One region of the Streptomyces sp. NPDC051315 genome, then DNA from elsewhere that is predicted to be linked to it. Evidence: predicted binding sites of a transcription regulator. Region 1 holds the regulator's gene; the other holds the start of a gene.
What was found. Region 1 encodes HspR, which represses chaperone genes until heat shock. Its sites were predicted from a motif close to TTGAGNNNNNNNNNCTCAA; they were not measured.
Positions count from the first base shown of each region.

Region 2: dnaK (molecular chaperone DnaK) is a predicted target of HspR. The motif match lies at 2,832-2,850, and genes of this name have one in related genera.

Region 1 is NZ_JBITEN010000003.1:488,365-496,817, forward strand. It holds gene dnaK (molecular chaperone DnaK) at 1-1,182, shown strand, start outside; gene grpE (nucleotide exchange factor GrpE) at 1,179-1,838, shown strand; gene dnaJ (molecular chaperone DnaJ) at 1,872-3,047, shown strand; gene ACIBBD_RS08620 (heat shock protein transcriptional repressor HspR) at 3,053-3,502, shown strand; gene ACIBBD_RS08625 (fibronectin type III domain-containing protein) at 3,585-5,636, opposite strand; gene ACIBBD_RS08630 (hypothetical protein) at 5,755-6,417, opposite strand; gene ACIBBD_RS08635 (hypothetical protein) at 6,529-7,818, opposite strand; gene ACIBBD_RS08640 (fibronectin type III domain-containing protein) at 8,083-8,453, opposite strand, start outside.
Region 2 is NZ_JBITEN010000004.1:57,076-65,528, forward strand. It holds gene ACIBBD_RS09460 (hypothetical protein) at 1-1,178, shown strand, start outside; gene ACIBBD_RS09465 (OsmC family protein) at 1,331-1,759, shown strand; gene ACIBBD_RS09470 (glycerophosphodiester phosphodiesterase family protein) at 1,956-2,714, shown strand; gene dnaK (molecular chaperone DnaK) at 2,904-4,796, shown strand; gene ACIBBD_RS09480 (nitrate reductase molybdenum cofactor assembly chaperone) at 4,826-5,320, opposite strand; gene ACIBBD_RS09485 (hypothetical protein) at 5,320-5,460, opposite strand; gene ACIBBD_RS09490 (SAM-dependent methyltransferase) at 5,558-6,376, opposite strand; gene ACIBBD_RS09495 (helix-turn-helix domain-containing protein) at 6,549-7,412, opposite strand; gene ACIBBD_RS09500 (helix-turn-helix domain-containing protein) at 8,049-8,453, opposite strand, start outside.

The DNA.
Region 1 (8,453 bases):
TCCAAGGACAAGATGGCGCTCCAGCGTCTGCGTGAGGCCGCCGAGAAGGCGAAGATCGAGCTCTCCTCGTCCACCGAGACCTCGATCAACCTGCCCTACATCACCGCCTCCGCCGAGGGCCCGCTGCACCTGGACGAGAAGCTCACCCGCGCCCAGTTCCAGCAGCTCACCGCGGACCTGCTCGAGCGCTGCAAGACCCCGTTCTTCAACGTCATGAAGGACGCCGGCGTCTCCATCAACGAGATCGACCACGTCGTCCTCGTCGGTGGCTCCACCCGTATGCCCGCCGTCGCCGAGCTCGTCAAGGAGCTGACCGGCGGCAAGGAGGCCAACAAGGGTGTGAACCCGGACGAGGTCGTCGCCATCGGCGCCTCGCTCCAGGCCGGTGTCCTCAAGGGTGAGGTCAAGGACGTCCTGCTCCTCGACGTGACCCCGCTGTCCCTCGGCATCGAGACCAAGGGCGGCATCATGACCAAGCTGATCGAGCGCAACACCACGATCCCGACCAAGCGCTCCGAGATCTTCACCACGGCCGAGGACAACCAGCCGTCCGTGCAGATCCAGGTCTACCAGGGCGAGCGCGAGATCGCGGCGTACAACAAGAAGCTCGGGATGTTCGAGCTGACCGGTCTGCCGCCGGCGCCGCGCGGCGTCCCGCAGATCGAGGTCTCCTTCGACATCGACGCCAACGGCATCATGCACGTGACCGCGAAGGACCTGGGCACGGGCAAGGAGCAGAAGATGACCGTCACCGGCGGCTCCTCGCTGCCGAAGGACGAGGTCGACCGCATGCGCCAGGAGGCCGAGCAGTACGCGGAGGAGGACCACCGCCGCCGCGAGGCCGCCGAGGCCCGCAACCAGGGCGAGCAGCTGGTCTACCAGACCGAGAAGTTCCTCAAGGACAACGAGGACAAGGTCCCCGGCGAGGTCAAGACCGAGGTCGAGGAAGCCGTCGCCGAGCTGAAGGAGAAGCTCAAGGGCGAGGACACGGCCGAGATCCGCACCGCCACCGAGAAGGTCGCCGCCGTCTCGCAGAAGCTGGGCCAGGCCATGTACGCCGACGCCCAGGCCGCGCAGGCCGCGGGCGGTCCCGAGGGTGCCGCCGCCGGTGGGAAGGCCGCCGACGACGACGTCGTCGACGCCGAGATCGTGGACGACGAGCGCAAGGACGGTGCCGCGTGACGGAGGAGACCCCGGGCTTCGAGGAGAAGCCCGACGTCCCCTCCGGCGCCACCCCCGACGACGCCGAGCCGAAGGCCGCCCCCTCCCCGGAGGAGGGCGCGGCCCCGGCCGGGGACGTGAACGCACAGATCACCGGTCTGACGGCCCAGCTGGACCAGACCCGCACCGCGCTCGGTGAGCGCACCGCGGACCTCCAGCGCCTGCAGGCCGAGTACCAGAACTACCGCCGCCGGGTCGAGCGCGACCGGATCGCGGTCAAGGAGATCGCCATCGCGAACCTCCTGACCGAGCTCCTGCCCGTGCTCGACGACATCGGCCGCGCGCGGGAACACGGCGAACTCGTCGGCGGATTCAAGTCCGTCGCCGAGTCGCTGGAGACCGTCGCGGCGAAGATGGGTCTGCAGCAGTTCGGCAAGGAGGGCGAGCCCTTCGACCCGACGATCCACGAGGCCCTGATGCACAGCTACGCGCCGGACGTCACCGAGACGACGTGCGTGGCGATTCTGCAGCCCGGGTACCGGATCGGCGAGCGCACCATCCGCCCCGCGCGGGTGGCGGTGGCCGAACCCCAGCCGGGGGCCCAGACGGTCAAGCCGGCCGAGGAGAGCGACACGGCGGCCGACGACAAGGAGAGCGGTGGCCCGGACGAGGGCTGAGCTTGAATCGATGAGAGAGGAGGGACGTCGAGGATGAGCACCAAGGACTTCATCGAGAAGGACTACTACAAGGTCCTCGGCGTCCCCAAGGACGCCACCGAGGCCGAGATCAAGAAGGCGTACCGGAAGCTCGCCCGCGAGTACCACCCGGACGCCAACAAGGGCAACGCCAAGGCCGAGGAGCGCTTCAAGGAGATCTCCGAGGCGAACGACGTGCTCGGCGACCCCAAGAAGCGCAAGGAGTACGACGAGGCACGCGCCCTCTTCGGCAACGGCGGCTTCCGCCCGGGGCCGGGCGCGGGCGGCGGCTCCTTCAACTTCGACCTGGGCGACCTCTTCGGAGGCGCCCAGGGCGGCGGGGGAGCCGGCGGCTTCGGCGGCGGACTCGGTGACGTCTTCGGGGGCCTGTTCAACCGCGGCGGTCCCACGGGCGCGCGCACCCAGCCCCGGCGGGGCCAGGACATCGAGTCCGAGGTCACGCTGAGCTTCACGGAGGCCATCGAGGGCGCGACCGTTCCGCTGCGCATGTCCTCGCAGTCCCCGTGCAAGGCCTGTTCGGGCACCGGCGACAAGAACGGCACACCGCGCGTGTGCCCCACCTGCGTCGGCACCGGCCAGGTGGCGCGGGGCTCCGGTGGAGGCTTCTCCCTCACCGACCCCTGCCCGGACTGCAAGGGCCGCGGACTGATCGCCGAGCACCCCTGCATGGAGTGCAAGGGCAGCGGCCGGGCCAAGTCCTCCCGCACGATGCAGGTCCGCATCCCCGCGGGCGTCACCGACGGGCAGCGGATCCGGCTGCGCGGCAAGGGCGCCCCCGGTGAACGCGGCGGACCGGCCGGCGACCTGTACGTCGTCGTCCACGTCGGCGCGCACCCGGTCTTCGGCCGCAAGGACGACAACCTCACCGTCACCGTGCCCGTCACCTTCGCGGAGGCCGCACTGGGCGGGGAGGTCAGGGTGCCCACCCTCGGCGGCCCGGCCCTGACGCTGAAACTGCCGCCCGGCACCCCCAACGGCCGCACCATGCGCGCACGGGGCAAGGGCGCGGTCCGCAAGGACGGCACCCGCGGCGACCTGCTGGTCACCGTGGAGGTGAGTGTTCCGAAGGACCTGTCGGGGAAGGCTCGTGACGCACTGGAGGCGTATCGCGAGGCGACCGCGGGTGAGGACCCGCGGGCGGAGCTGTTCGAGGCCGCGAAGGGAGCTTGAGGGTGATGGACGGCCGTCGGCGTAACCCGTATGAACTGACCGAGGAGACCCCGGTCTACGTCATCTCGGTGGCGGCCCAGCTCTCCGGCCTCCACCCGCAGACGCTGCGCCAGTACGACCGTCTGGGTCTGGTGTCCCCGGACCGCACCGCGGGCCGGGGCCGGCGCTACTCGGCCCGCGACATCGAACTGCTGCGCACCGTCCAGCAGTTGTCGCAGGACGAGGGCATCAACCTGGCCGGCATCAAGCGGATCATCGAGCTGGAGAACCAGGTCGCCGCGCTCCAGTCCCGCGTCGCGGAACTGGAAGCGGCCCTGGACGGCGCGGCGGCGGCGATGCAGCAGCGCGAGGCCGCCGTGCACGCCTCCTACCGGCGCGACCTGGTGCCGTACCAGGAGGTGCAGCAGACCAGCGCGCTGGTGGTGTGGCGGCCGAAGCGGCAGCAGGCGGAGTAGGGCGGTCTCCGGCCGCGTCAGCGGTAAGGGAAGGGCCCGTCACCCGGTGGGGTGACGGGCCCTTCCGCGTGGGCCGGCCGGGCTAGACCGTGGCGGCGTACAGGCGCCAGCCGGTGGCAGGGACGCCCTCCGAGCCGTCGGCCAGGACCGGGGTGACGCGGTAGAAGTACGTGTCACCGAGCTTGGCGCCCGGGTCCTCGTAGCGGTCGGCGCCGGCGGGGAGCGGGGCCTGGGTCAGGCGGACGTACGCGCCCTGGGCCGGGTCCCAGCGGTCCACGTGGTAGCCCGTCACCTGGGAGCAGTCCGCTCCGGGCGCGCACTTCCAGTACATGGGCATCCACGTGTACTGGGTCCAGCCGCTGATGACGGAGATCGGGCTGCCCTCGGGGGCCGTGACCGGGGGACGCACATCGAGCTCGGTCGCGGCCACATGGGGCACCGAGGGGTCGGTGAGGGGGAGCTGGTTGCCCCAACGGTCGTCGGCCACGGCGGTGAAGACGTAGTCCTCGCCGTCGGGCAGGTTGACGCACAGCTGGGCGGTGTTCCAGATGGAACCGTTGTTGCAGGGGCCGAGCCACTCGGGCTCGCCGTCCTTCATCACGCCGTAGAAGACGTCGTAGGTCGACACGTCCGGCTCGGGGCCGGCGTTCCACTCCACCAGCACGCCGTCCCTGCGGGGCGTGGCCTTCAGCCCGGTCACGGGGGCGGGCGGCACCGCGTCCTCGTTGCGCGCGATCACGGTCGAGCGCGGCGACTCGTTGCCGAACTGGTCGACGGCGGTGACCGCGTAGGCGTAGACGCTGTCGGGGGCCCAGTCGTCGGTGCTCGGGCAGATGGCCTCGTACCACGGGGAGGAGGAGGTGCTGCCGTGGTACCGGATGTCGCAGTCGAGGGGCTGAGCGTCGGGGGCGACCGTGGTGCCGGCGGAGCGGTAGACCCGCAGCGTGCCCTCCTGGGAGAGGTCCGCCTGGGTCGAGGGCGACACCTTCCAGTAGACGTCGACGTCCGACGCCTCGGCCCAGGCCTCGACGTCGAAGGGCGCCTCCGGCGGGGTCCGGTCCACTCCGTCCCCGAGCACCACGGCCGAGGGGGCCGACGGATTGTCCAGCGGGTCCAGGGCCAGGACGCGGTAGTACCGCGGCGCGTTGCACGGGGCGTCGAGGTCCCGGTGCCGCGGGTCCGTGGTGAACTGCAGCAGGGTGAAGGGTCCCGAGGCCTGCGGGGAGTACTCCACCCGGTACCCGGCGGCGCCCGCCACGGGGTTCCAGGCGAGCCTGTTCCCGTAGCAGTCACCGGTGACGGTGAGTCCGGTCGGTGCCGCCGGGCCCGTACGGTCGACGGTGGTGACGGAGACGTCCGCCGAACCGGGCGACACCCGCCCGGCCTTGTCCACGGCGCGGACCTCGTAGGAGTAGCCCTGGCCGGTGGGGGGCGGGGCGTCGGTGAGGGCCGTGCCCGTCAGCAGGGTGCTGTTCACCCGGGACCAGCTGGTGCTTCCCGCGAGCCGCCGGTAGACGTGGTACCCGGCGAGGTCCATCTCGTGGTTCTTCGCCCAGCGCACGTACGCCTTGAGGCCGACGGTGTCGTACGACGTCCAGACGCCCTTCGGTGCCAGCGGGGCCACCGTGTCGACGGTCGCGGACGTCCTCGGCGTGTACGCGAACTTGACGTCGGCGGAGCCCGTCCAGTTGACGTAGTCGATGCGGAGAGTGTGCTTGCCGGAGGGGATGCTGAGGTTGACGGTCTTCGTCACCGTCGTCGAGACGTTCTTCCAGACGTCGACCTTGCGGACGCCGTCGAGGTAGACGCGGATGCCGTCCCGGGCGGCGGCCGTGAACGTGAACGGGCCGCCGGAGCCGAAGTCGCGGGTCACCGCCCAGCGGACGCCGAAGTAGTTCGACGGCACCCCGGTGGCCGGTGCGCCGGTGCCCCAGTTCTCGCTGATCACGGCGTCGCAGCCGGTCTGCTTCGGCGTACCGGAGAACGTGGTGTTGGCGAAGATCTGCCGCGTGTAGGCGGGCGGGACGCAGCCGGCGGCGGAGGCCGGCGCGGCCGTGACGGCGATCAGGCCGCCCGCGGTGGCGAGCACGAGCGCGGTCGCTGCCGCGGCGGTCGTGCGTCTGGCTCGGTTCATTCCGTCCTTCGGTCCTCTTCGGCGACGGCGCAGATCAGCCGTCGCGAAAAGGACCGGTCAGGACGGGGATTGGTTGTACGGGCGCGGGATCGAGCGGGGGGCGGCCGGGTGGCCGGGGTCAGGCGGGCCAGTAGTCGCTCAGCACGCAACCGTCGACGAGGGCCGACTCCGTCCGGTAGCCGCTCGGCGGCGCGAAGTCCGGGTCGCAGCTGAGGAAGACGAGTTCCGAGTTCGACAGGGCCTCGACCTGTTCGTCGCCGACCGGGACGACCGCGATGTTCTCCCCGACGGCGAACTCGTCGCCGGCGGCCTTGGCCGCGGTCTGGAACGTCCTCATGTCCGACACCGTCAGCAGGGCTATGGGGTACGTGAAGTCCTTGCACACGGCGCGCTCCCCGATGCCCCACGAGGCGTCCGCCGCCTCCTGCGAACCCCAGGCGGCGTCCGAGGCGTCGTGGCCGGCGTCGTACGCGTCACCGGTCTCCACCTCCTTGCAGGAGGTGAAGAGGTCGACGTACCGCGCGAGGGTGGCGATGTCCGACGCCTCGGGGAGCGCGCCGTCGAAGCCCTGCTCGGTGGTACCGCCGGCAGTGGAGCTGCCGCCGGTCGTGCCGTCACCCGCGGTGTCACCGCCGGCCGGAGCCGTGGTGCGGGCCCGGTCCGGGGTGGCGGCGGCCTCCGCACCGTTGTCCGTGGTGGTCCCGTCGTCACCGCCGCACCCCGTGACCACCGTCAGGGTGAGGAGGGTGACGCCGACGGTGAGTGCTCGCCCGATGCGCATGGAGTGTCCGTTCCCCGTGATGAAGCATGATCGGGACGACGGTACCGGTCCACGGGGAAACGGCCCGGAGGGAGCGTCACCCTCCGGGCCCGCGAGGGCGGTGACCCACCGTCAGACGCGCGAGCCCCGGCGGCGGACGCCGAACCAGGTGGCCGCGCCGCCCAGTGCGACCAGGACGGCGGCGAGGGCCGCGTACCGGCCCGTGCCGCCGGAACCGGTGGCGGCCAGGGAGCCGCTGGTCGTGGTGGTGGTCGTCGTGGCGGCGGCCGGGGTGGTGGAGGCGGACGCCGGCGGGGTCGCGGAGGCGGGGGCGGACGGGGACTCGGACGGCTCGGTCGACGGGGTGGCCGACGGGGAGCCCGGGGTGGACTTCGCGGGACCGGCCGTCACCTCGGTCGGGATGCCGGTGAAGCCGTAGGTGTCCCCCATGGAGAACAGGGCCTCCAGCGGGACCTCCGTGTCCTTGGTGATGTCGGTGTTCTCGCCCAGCGAGAGGTAGACGTCGATGCTCGCGGTGCCGGAGGCGGCCCCGAAGCCCTTCGGGAGGGCGGGCAGTTCCCACTGGCTCTCGTTGGTCTCCTCCAGCTTCACGATCCTGCCGCCGACCTCGGCCTCCAGGATGAAGTCCGGGTCGCCCGCGCCGTCGCGGAAGCCCTGCGCGGAGATCGTGCGGCGCAGCTCGGCGGGGAACTCGCCGGGGCCGGTGGCGGTCGCGGTCAGCGTCAGGCCGGCGCGCCGGCCCGGGCGGGCGACGACGTTGTCGTCCCGCACCCAGGTCAGGTCCAGCGTGCCGGGCGTGATCTTCGGGTCCGTCGTGAAGACGACGGTGTTGCGGGCCGGGTCGTCGTCGACGTCACCGGCCAGCGCGCCCGCGGTCAGCGTGAAGTCGCCGTCGTTGGTGGGGTAGGTGGCGCCGAGACCGACGGTGACCTTCCAGGTGAACTCGCTCTTCGCGGGGATCGAGAAGCTGGTCGACGCGTCGCCGGAGGCGGGGAAGAACAGGCCCTGCCAGGAGCCGTCCTGCCGCCCGACCCGGGACGTGGTGGCGGGCGCGTCGACCGCGGTGACGTCGAAGACGACCGAGTCCGCGAGCAGCGGGCTCGGGCCGTCCGCCTCGCCGGGCAGCCACGCCGCGAACTCCTGTGCCTTGGCGGAGGAGTTGGTGACCGTCAGCAGCATCGACTCCGTCGCCCCGCCCCGCTTCAGCGGGCCGTCCGGGGTGGGCGCGCCCAGCGTCATCGTCAGCGGGGCGCCGCCGGTCGCCCCGTCGGCGGCGAGGGCGGTCACCGGGGCGAGGACGGTGCCGGCGACGGCGGCGGCGACGGTGGTCGCGGCCAGGGCGCGGAGGCGGCGGGCGGCGACGGGACGGGCGGGCGCGGCGGTCACGGCGGACGCGGACATGGTGGATTCCCCCAGGAATCGCTAGGGGCGCACTGCGGTGACGGTGCCGGAAGTCCGCATCCGTGACGGCGGTGACGCTGAGAGCTGAGAAAGAAGAAGAGGGTGCCCCGCGCGCGGCCGGTTCCTGCGTTCCCCCCGGCGGCCCGCGGTGCACCCATCCTCACCCGGCGTTCATCCTTGATCGACCGTCACTTCGTCACCGCTTCGCAACAGCGCCGGAAGCGGCGACCCCGCAGGTCACGGACGTGTCACGGCCTTTCCGCGCTACGGCGCGGTGGGGGTCGCCGAGACCTCGGAGGACAGCGTCGACTCCAGGCCGGCCGCGTTGACCGTGGTGACGGCGTAGTAGTACGTCGTGCCGTTGGTCAGGCCGGTGTCGGTGAGGTCGGACGCCGTGGTGGAGAGGACCGCCTCGGCGTTCTCCCTGGTGACCCCGGGGGTGGTCGAGCGGTGGACGCGGTACCCGGTGATGCGGGACTCGCCCGGGAGGTCCGGCGCGGTGCCCCAGGTCAGCGTCACCCGGCCGTCGCCGGCGGTGACCTGGTCCACCTGGGTGGGCTGCGGCGGCGGTGTCGCGCTCACCGACGGCAGGACCGCGCTCGAGGCGGCCGAGCGGACGCCGTGGCCGGCCGAGG
Region 2 (8,453 bases), on a different contig from region 1:
ACGGCGAGGCCCCCGACCGGCGCCCCTGGCAGAACGCGCTGAGCTGGTTCATCTCCTCGTATCCGCTGCTGGGCGGCATCGCGGCCGGCATCACCCTCGTCGCCGACGCCGAACTCGCCCGCGCGCACGGCATCCAGATCGCCGCCGTGAACGCGGAGGCGGGCGAGATCTACGTCAATCCGCTGCGGACGTTCGAGGACGAGGAGTGGCGCTTCATCCTCGCCCACGAGATGCTGCACGCCGCCCTGCGCCACGGCGACCGCTGCGGCACCCGCGACCCCTATCTCTTCAACGTCGCCTGCGACTACGTCATCAACGGCTGGCTGCGCGAGATGCAGGTCGGCACCATGCCCGAAGGGCTGCTGTACGACGCGGAGCTGACGGGCCTGTCCGGCGAGGAGGTCTACGACCGCATCGCGGGCGACCTGCGCCGGATGCGCCGCCTGTCCACCCCGCGCGGCAAGGGCACCGGCGACGTCCTCGGCGCCCCCCTCGGCCCGCCCGGCGACCACGTCGACCTCGACGGCTTCTACCGGCGCGGCCTCGCCCAGGGCCTGGACCTGCACCAGCGGCAGGAACGCGGCTTCCTCCCCGGCGGCCTCGTCGAGGAGATCCGCGCCCTCAGCCACCCACCCCTGCCGTGGGACGCCCGGCTCGCCCGCTGGTTCGACGAGTTCGTGCCCCGCCCGGAGCCGGTCCGGTCGTACGCCCGGCCCGCCCGCCGCCAGGCCTCCACGCCCGACATCCCGCGCGCGGGCCGCCTCTTCCCGCCCGAGGAGGTCGCCCGCTGCACCTTCGGCGTCGTCCTGGACACCTCCGGCTCCATGGACCGCACCCTCCTCGGCAAGGCACTCGGCGCGATCGCCTCCTACGCCGAGGCCCGCGACGTACCGGCCGCCCGGGTCGTCTTCTGCGACGCGGCCCCGCACGACGCGGGCTACCTCCCCGTCACCGAGATCGCCGGCCGGGTCCGCGTCCACGGGCGCGGCGGCACGGTCCTGCAGCCCGGTGTCGACCTGCTGCACCGCGCCGACGACTTCCCGCCCGGCGCGCCGGTCCTCGTCATCACCGACGGCTGGTGCGACACCCTGCGGATACGGCGCGAGCACGCGTACCTGATCCCGCAGGGCAGCCGGCTGCCGTTCACGCCGCGCGGGCCGGTCTTCCGGGTGCGATGAGGGCCCGGCGCCGCGGGCGACAGCGCCGACGCGCCCGGCGTCGTTGCCCCGTCCGCTGGGTACGGCGGGGTCCGGTGTGATCGGATGGGGCACAGGCACCCGGAAACGGGACCGCCCCCGCCGTATCAGCCAGTACTTGGAAAGGAATCGTCGTGGCCACCACGCGCTCCGCACACACCGTCTGGGAAGGCAACCTGCTCGAGGGCAACGGCGTCGTCAGCTTCGACTCCTCCGGTGCCATCGACCAGCAGCCCGTGACGTGGGCCTCCCGCTCCCAGGAGGCGAACGGCAGGACCAGCCCGGAGGAGCTGATCGCGGCCGCCCACTCCAGCTGCTTCTCGATGGCCTTCTCGCACGCCCTCGCCGGTGCCGGCACCCCGCCCACCAAACTCGTCGCCTCGGCCGACGTCACCTTCCAGCCGGGTGAGGGCATCACCGGCATCCACCTGACCGTGGAGGGCACCGTGCCCGGCCTCGACCACGACGCGTTCGTGGCCGCCGCCGAGGAGGCCAAGGCCAACTGCCCGGTCAGCCAGGCCCTGAAGGCCGTACCGATCACGCTGTCGGCGAAGCTCGCCTGAGCCGACACCCCACCACCCGCCGGGGGTGCGGGCCGTCCACCACGGACGGCTCGCACCCCCGTTCGGTTCGGGGCGGCCGGGCCGGGTATAACGGGCTGCGGTCCGGGCGACCGGACAGGCCGGGTGACGTCCCGGCGGCGGACAGGGACGACGACGGTGCCGCAAGCGGCCGGACACCGGACAGGGAGGTGAGCCCATGGGGCCGTACCCCGCCGTCTCCGCCCACCGCGGCGGCTCCGAACGACGCGGCGCCGCCACCCGCGAGGCGTACGAGGACGCACTCGCCTCCGGCGCCGAGTACGCCGAGTTCGACATCCGGCGGACCGCAGACGGCGTGCTCGTCGTCCACCACGACGCGCGCGCCTGCCGCACCGGACCACCGCTGTCCCGGATCGGCTACGCCGAGCTGTGCGCCCGCGCCGGATACGCCGTCCCGGTCGTCGAGGACGTCATGGCGCTGGTCGCCGGGAAGCTGGTCGGGCACCTCGACCTGAAGGAGACCGGCTACGAGCGCGAGCTGATCGACCGTGCGGTGGCGCTGCTCGGCCGGGACGGGTTCGTCGCGACCACCCTGGAGGACCGTTCCGTCGCCGCGATCACCCGGTCCTTCCCCGGGGTGCGGACCGCCCTGTCGCTGGGCCGCGACCGCGCCGAGATCGCGGCGGGCCGGCTGGTGGGGACCCGGGCGAGTGAGCTGTTCCCGCTACGGCGCCTGCGGGCCTGCGGCGCGCACGGCGTCGCCGTGCACCGGCGGCTGGCGCGCGCCGGCGTGCTGCGGGGGGCGGTCCGGCACCACCTGTTCACCATGGTGTGGACGGTCAACGACGACGCGGGGCTGCGCGCCTTCCTCGCCGACCGGCGCGTGGACGTGGTGATCACCGACCGGCCCCGGCGGGCGGTGGAGCTGCGCGGGGAGCCGCATCGAAAGCGTCCGGCGGGGCACCTGTCCTCCTGACCGGCGGAACCGTCCGCCGGGTGCCCGGCAGGGCTCACGGCCCTCCTCGGAGGGCGCGCGCACCCGAGAGCGCGCGGGGCGCACGGCCCACGACCGCGGGGGCGGCGCACGCCCCCATTGACAGAAGCCCGCTCAAGTTTTGTGCTGGAAGTCCGGAAGCGCGGGGCTCCCTGGCGGAAGGGGACAGCGATGGGACGCTCGGTCGGGATCGATCTCGGCACCACGAACTCGGTGGTGGCCGTCCTGGAGGGCGGCGAGCCCACGGTCATCGCCAACGCGGAGGGGGCCAGGACCACCCCGTCGGTCGTGGCCTTCGCCAAGAACGGCGAGGTGCTCGTCGGCGAGGTCGCCAAGCGGCAGGCCGTCACCAACGTCGACCGCACCGCACGCTCGGTCAAGCGCCACATGGGTGACGCGCACTGGCGCTTCCCCGAGCACGGCGATGTGGACGGCACCCGCTACCGCGCCCAGGAGCTGTCCGCCAGGGTCCTGCAGAAGCTGAAGCGGGACGCCGAGTCCTACCTCGGAGAGGACGTCACGGACGCGGTGATCACCGTGCCCGCCTACTTCGACGACGCCCAGCGGCAGGCCACCAAGGAGGCCGGGGAGATCGCCGGCCTGAAGGTGCTGCGGATCATCAACGAGCCCACCGCGGCCGCCCTCGCCTACGGCCTCGACCGCGGTGAGGAGCAGACCGTCCTCGTCTTCGACCTCGGCGGCGGCACCTTCGACGTGTCGCTGCTGGAGATCGGCGACGGCGTCATCGAGGTCAAGGCCACCAACGGCGACACCCACCTCGGCGGCGACGACTGGGACCAGCGGATCGTCGAACACCTGGTGAAGACGTTCAAGGGCCAGTACGGCATCGACCTGAGCAACGACAGGATGGCGCTGCAACGGCTGCGCGAAGGCGCCGAGAAGGCGAAGATCGAACTGTCCAGCTCGACCGAGACGACGATCAACCTCCCCTACATCACCGCCTCCGCCGAAGGCCCCCTGCACCTCGACGAGAAACTGACGCGCGCCCAGTTCCAGGAGCTGACGGCCGACCTGCTCGACCGCTGCAAGACGCCCTTCCACCAGGCCGTCAAGGACGCCAACATCAAACTCTCCGTGATCGACCACGTCATCCTCGTCGGCGGCTCGACCCGGATGCCCGCGGTGACGGACCTGGTGCGGGAGCTGACCGGCAAGGACCCGCACAAGGGCGTCAACCCCGACGAGGTGGTGGCCGTCGGCGCCGCCCTGCAGGCGGGTGTCCTCCGCGGCGACGTCAAGGACGTCCTGCTCCTCGACGTCACCCCGCTGTCCCTGGGCATCGAGACCAAGGGCGGCATCATGACGAAGCTCATCGAACGGAACACCACGATCCCCACCCGCCGTTCGGAGATCTTCACCACGGCCACCGACAACCAGCCCTCGGTCGGCATCCAGGTCTACCAGGGCGAACGTGAGATCGCCGCCTACAACAAGAAGCTCGGCGTCTTCGACCTCACCGGCCTTCCGCCGGCCCCGCGCGGCGTCCCGCAGATCGAGGTGGCCTTCGACATCGACGCCAACGGCATCATGCACGTCTCCGCCAAGGACCTGGCGACCGGCCGCGAACAGAAGATGACGGTGACCGGCGGCTCCGCCCTCCCCAAGGACGACATCGACCGCATGATGCGCGAGGCCGAGCAGTACGCGGAGGAGGACCGCACACGCCGGGAGGCCGCCGAGACCCGCAACCAGGCCGAACAACTCGTCTACCAGACCGAGAAGTTCCTCCGCGACGACGCGGGCGAGGGCGCGCGCGTGCCGGCCGACGTCAAGGGCGAGGTCGAGGCGGCGATCGCGGAACTGAAGACGCTCCTGGAGCAGAACGCCGACACCGGCGCCCTGCGGGCCGGCGTCGACAAACTCGCCACCGTCAGCCAGCGCATGGGTCAGGCCATGTACGCACAGGCCCAGCAGCAGACCCCGCCGGGGTCCGACGCGGCGGGCGGCGGCGCGGGTGGCGGTTCGGCCCGGAAGCAGGACGACGAGACGGTCGTCGACGCCGAGATCGTCGACGACGACCAGGACCAGGCCAAGGGCGCCTAGGCCGCTCCGGCGGGGCGGTCACCGGGTCGTCAGGGGCGCGCGTCGGTGCCTGCGGCCGGCACTGTGGCGCACACCGCGTTCAGGACCGCCGCATACGGCGTACCGCAGCCGGTGAGCCGCGCGCGGAGCCGCTCCAGGCCGTGGCGGTGATCGGTGAGCGGGCCGGTGTCGCCGGTGCGGGCCGCGAACTCCAGCACGGCCGGCAGGAAGTCGGGCGGCTCCTCACCGGTGACCTCCAGCCCGTACCGCCGGTAGAGGTCGCGGAAGCGGGCCGGGGGCGTGCCGGGCCGCCGGGGGTCCGTGTCCCGCCACCGGCTCAGGTACAGGCTGTGCCGGTTCTCCCCGTCGAAGACCCGCAGATAGTGAGCGGCCAGCTCCCGGGGCGGCGTCACGGCCGCGTGATCGGTGAACTCCCGCAGCTGCGGGGCGGCCTCGCGCAGCAGCGGTAGCCGGGCGTGGAAGTCGTCGTCCGGGTGGGTCAGGCAGAGCGCGGCCGCCTGGTACAGCACGGCGTCGGTGGGCATCAGACCTCCCTCGCGTCACCGGCGCCGACGCTGGTGACGACGCCGACAGCTGTGCCGGTGCCGGTGTCGGAGCCGGTTCCGGCGGACTCGGCGAGGTGCGCCGTGCCGGGCTCGGTGGGCGGTGTCCGTGGTGCGGTCACGTGCGCTCCCTTGCTCACCCCCGTGTCTCGAACCTAGGGGCGGGCGCGGGAGCGCACCCGTTCACAGCGCCCGTACGGGTCACCCCGCGCCGACGGGTCAGGGTTTGCGCGCGACCCCCGCGTACACCGGCACGATCCCCTCCGCCTGCAGCGCCACGTCCTGCGGCTCCGGCCGCCAGCCGGAGACCGGGATCACACCCGGGCCCAGCAGCTCCAGCCCCTCGAAGAAGCGGGAGAACTCCGCCAGCGAGCGCGGGTGGAACGGGGTGCCGCTCTGCCGGAAGTGGTGCGCCGCCTTCTCGATGGCCTCGGGGTTCAGGTCGGGGGTGACCTGCGACAGGATCAGGTGGCTGCCCGGCGCGAGCGCGGACACGTACCGCTTCAGCAGGCCGTACACGTCGTCGCCGGCCGGGTCCTCGCCCAGGTAGTGGGTGAGCGCCACCAGCGACAGGGCGACCGGCCGGTCGAGGTCCAGGGAGTCGGCCGCCCGGTCCAGCAGGCCGTCGACGTCACGGACGTCGGCGTGCACGTAGTGCGTGGAGCCCTCGGGCGAGCCGTGCAGCAGCGCCTCCGCGTGCCGCAGCACGATCGGGTCGTTGTCCGCGTACACGACCTTCGACTCCGGGGCGACGGTCTGCGCGACCTGGTGCAGGTTCGGCTCGGTGGGGATCCCGGTGCCGATGTCCAGGAACTGGCGCGTCCCGGCCTCGGCGACGGTGCGCACGGCCCGCTGCATGAACCGGCGGTTGGCGCGCGCTCCGCGCAGCACCGTGCCGTCCACGGCGAGGATCCGGCGGGCCAGCTCCTCGTCCACGGGGTAGTTGTCCTTGCCGCCCAGCCACCAGTCGTACACGCGGGCCGGATGAGGCCTGCTGGTGTCGATGCGGACGGATGCTGCGGACTCGGATCCGGTCATGCGGGTCTTCTCCCAGGGGTCGTGACGGCTGAGGCGGTGCGGTGACGGCTGGACTGGAGCGGTGTGGTGGGCTGGACCCAAGCGGTGGACCGGAGCGGTGCGGTGGCGGCCTGGGGCTGGTGTGTGGGGCGGGGCGCGGGGGTGACGCGGGATCCGGCGCGGCGGGGTCCGCTCAGCCGGCCCCGCGGATGTCCCGCAGGATCTCCCTCGTGCGCTGCGCCGACGCGGCGTGGGTCGTCATGTGGTCGAGGACCTCCAGATGCGCGGAGACCTCCTGGCGCGAGTCGAGGTACAGGGCGCCGGACAGGTACTCGGTGACGACCATGTCGGGCAGCTCGGGCTCACCGAACCGGAACAGGGAGAACGGCGCGTACGTCCCCGGGTGCGGACCGGTCGCGAACTCGGCGACCTGCAGGGTGATCCGGTCGCGGCCGGCGAGCTCCAGGAGACGGTCGAGCTGTTCGTACATCACCGTGGCGTCGACGCTGACGGGGCGGCGCAGCACCGTCTCGTCCATCACCACCCACAGGTGCGGCGGGTTCGGGCCGTCCAGCAGCCGCTGCCGGGCCATGCGCAGCGACACATGCCCCTCGATCGCCTCGGGGCTCGTCTGCCCGACCGTCCCGGCCTCCAGCACGGCCCGCGCGTACGCCTCGGTCTGCAACAGCCCCGGCACGAAGTGCGGTTCGTAGGAGCGGATCAGCCGCGCCGCGCCCTCCAGGCTCACGTACAGGCTGAACCACTCCGGCAGCACGTCGTGGAACCGCTGCCACCAGCCCGGCCGGTTCGCGTCCTCGGCGAGCGCGACGAACGCCGCGGTCTCCTCCTCGGATACCCCGTAGGTCTCCAGCAGCACCTGCACGTACGGGATCTTCAGCGCGACCTCGGCCGTCTCCATGCGCCGTACGGTCGCCGGGGCCACGCGCAGCGCGCGGGCCGCCTCCTCACGGCCGAGGCCGGCCGCCTCACGCAGGTCCTGCAACCGCCTGCCGAGTACCACCTGGCCCACCGTGGGCGCGGGCCGCCGCTCACTCACGCCACGTCTCCCCTGCGTGTCGAGGCACGCGGGTCAGTGTGTCATGTCCCGGCCCTGCTCTCACAGGGGCGACGGTGAGGTGATCGCCACGCGGGAGCACCGGGCGGGAGCCGCGACGGACCGGATCGGGCCCGCGGTGGGGACGAGACGGGACGAGACGGGAGGGGACGGAGGGCAGGGGAGGGGACGGGAAGAGACGGGAGGGGACGAGAGGAGACCGGGGGAGGGTGGGGCGCCGGTCAGGACGGCGGGTCGGGCATTACCTCATGGGTAATCGACCGGATCGGGCGCGGACGGGATCGTGGAGGCGGCGGGTTCCGGGCCGGCGCACTCCGGTCCGGGACCCGCCACCCCAGGCCGCGTCCCGACCTCCTCGGACCGGGCGCCTTCCTCGCGGTGTACGCCGCCGGCGTGGGCCCGCTCGCCTCCCGCGCCCGTCCGGCCGCGCTGCCCTGGACGGCCCGCCGCGACTGACGGGACTCGGACTGACGGCCCGCCGCGTCCGACGGAACCGCCGAGACTGACGGCCCACCGCGACTGAGGACCGACGGACCGCCGGACCGCTGCGACTGACGGCCCGCCGGACCGACGGCCGGCCCGCAGCGACCGACCCCACCTCGTTGACCTGACGTCACGTCAGCCACTGAGGGAGTGCAGGTACTTGACCGTCGCCGGGTCGGCCGGGAGCAGCGTCTCGATGGCCAGCTCGGCGACGGTCACGTCCATCGGCGTGTTGAACGTGGAGATCGACGAGATGAACGACAGCGTCCGCCCCTCGTGCTCGATCTGCATCGGCAGCGCGAAGTACGGCACGGGCTCCGCCGGTTCGGCCGCGGGCGCGTTCTCCGGCACCGGATAGGCGGCGACCTCGTCGTACAGCTCGCGCAGCGGAGTGGAGCGGTACAGGGCGATCTGCCGTTCCATCTGGGCGAGCAGGTGCCCCCGCCACTCCGGCAGGTTGCGGATCCGCGGCGCGAGGCCCTGCGGGTGGAGCGTCAGACGCATCGCGTTCACCGGCGGACCCAGCAGGAACTCCGGGAC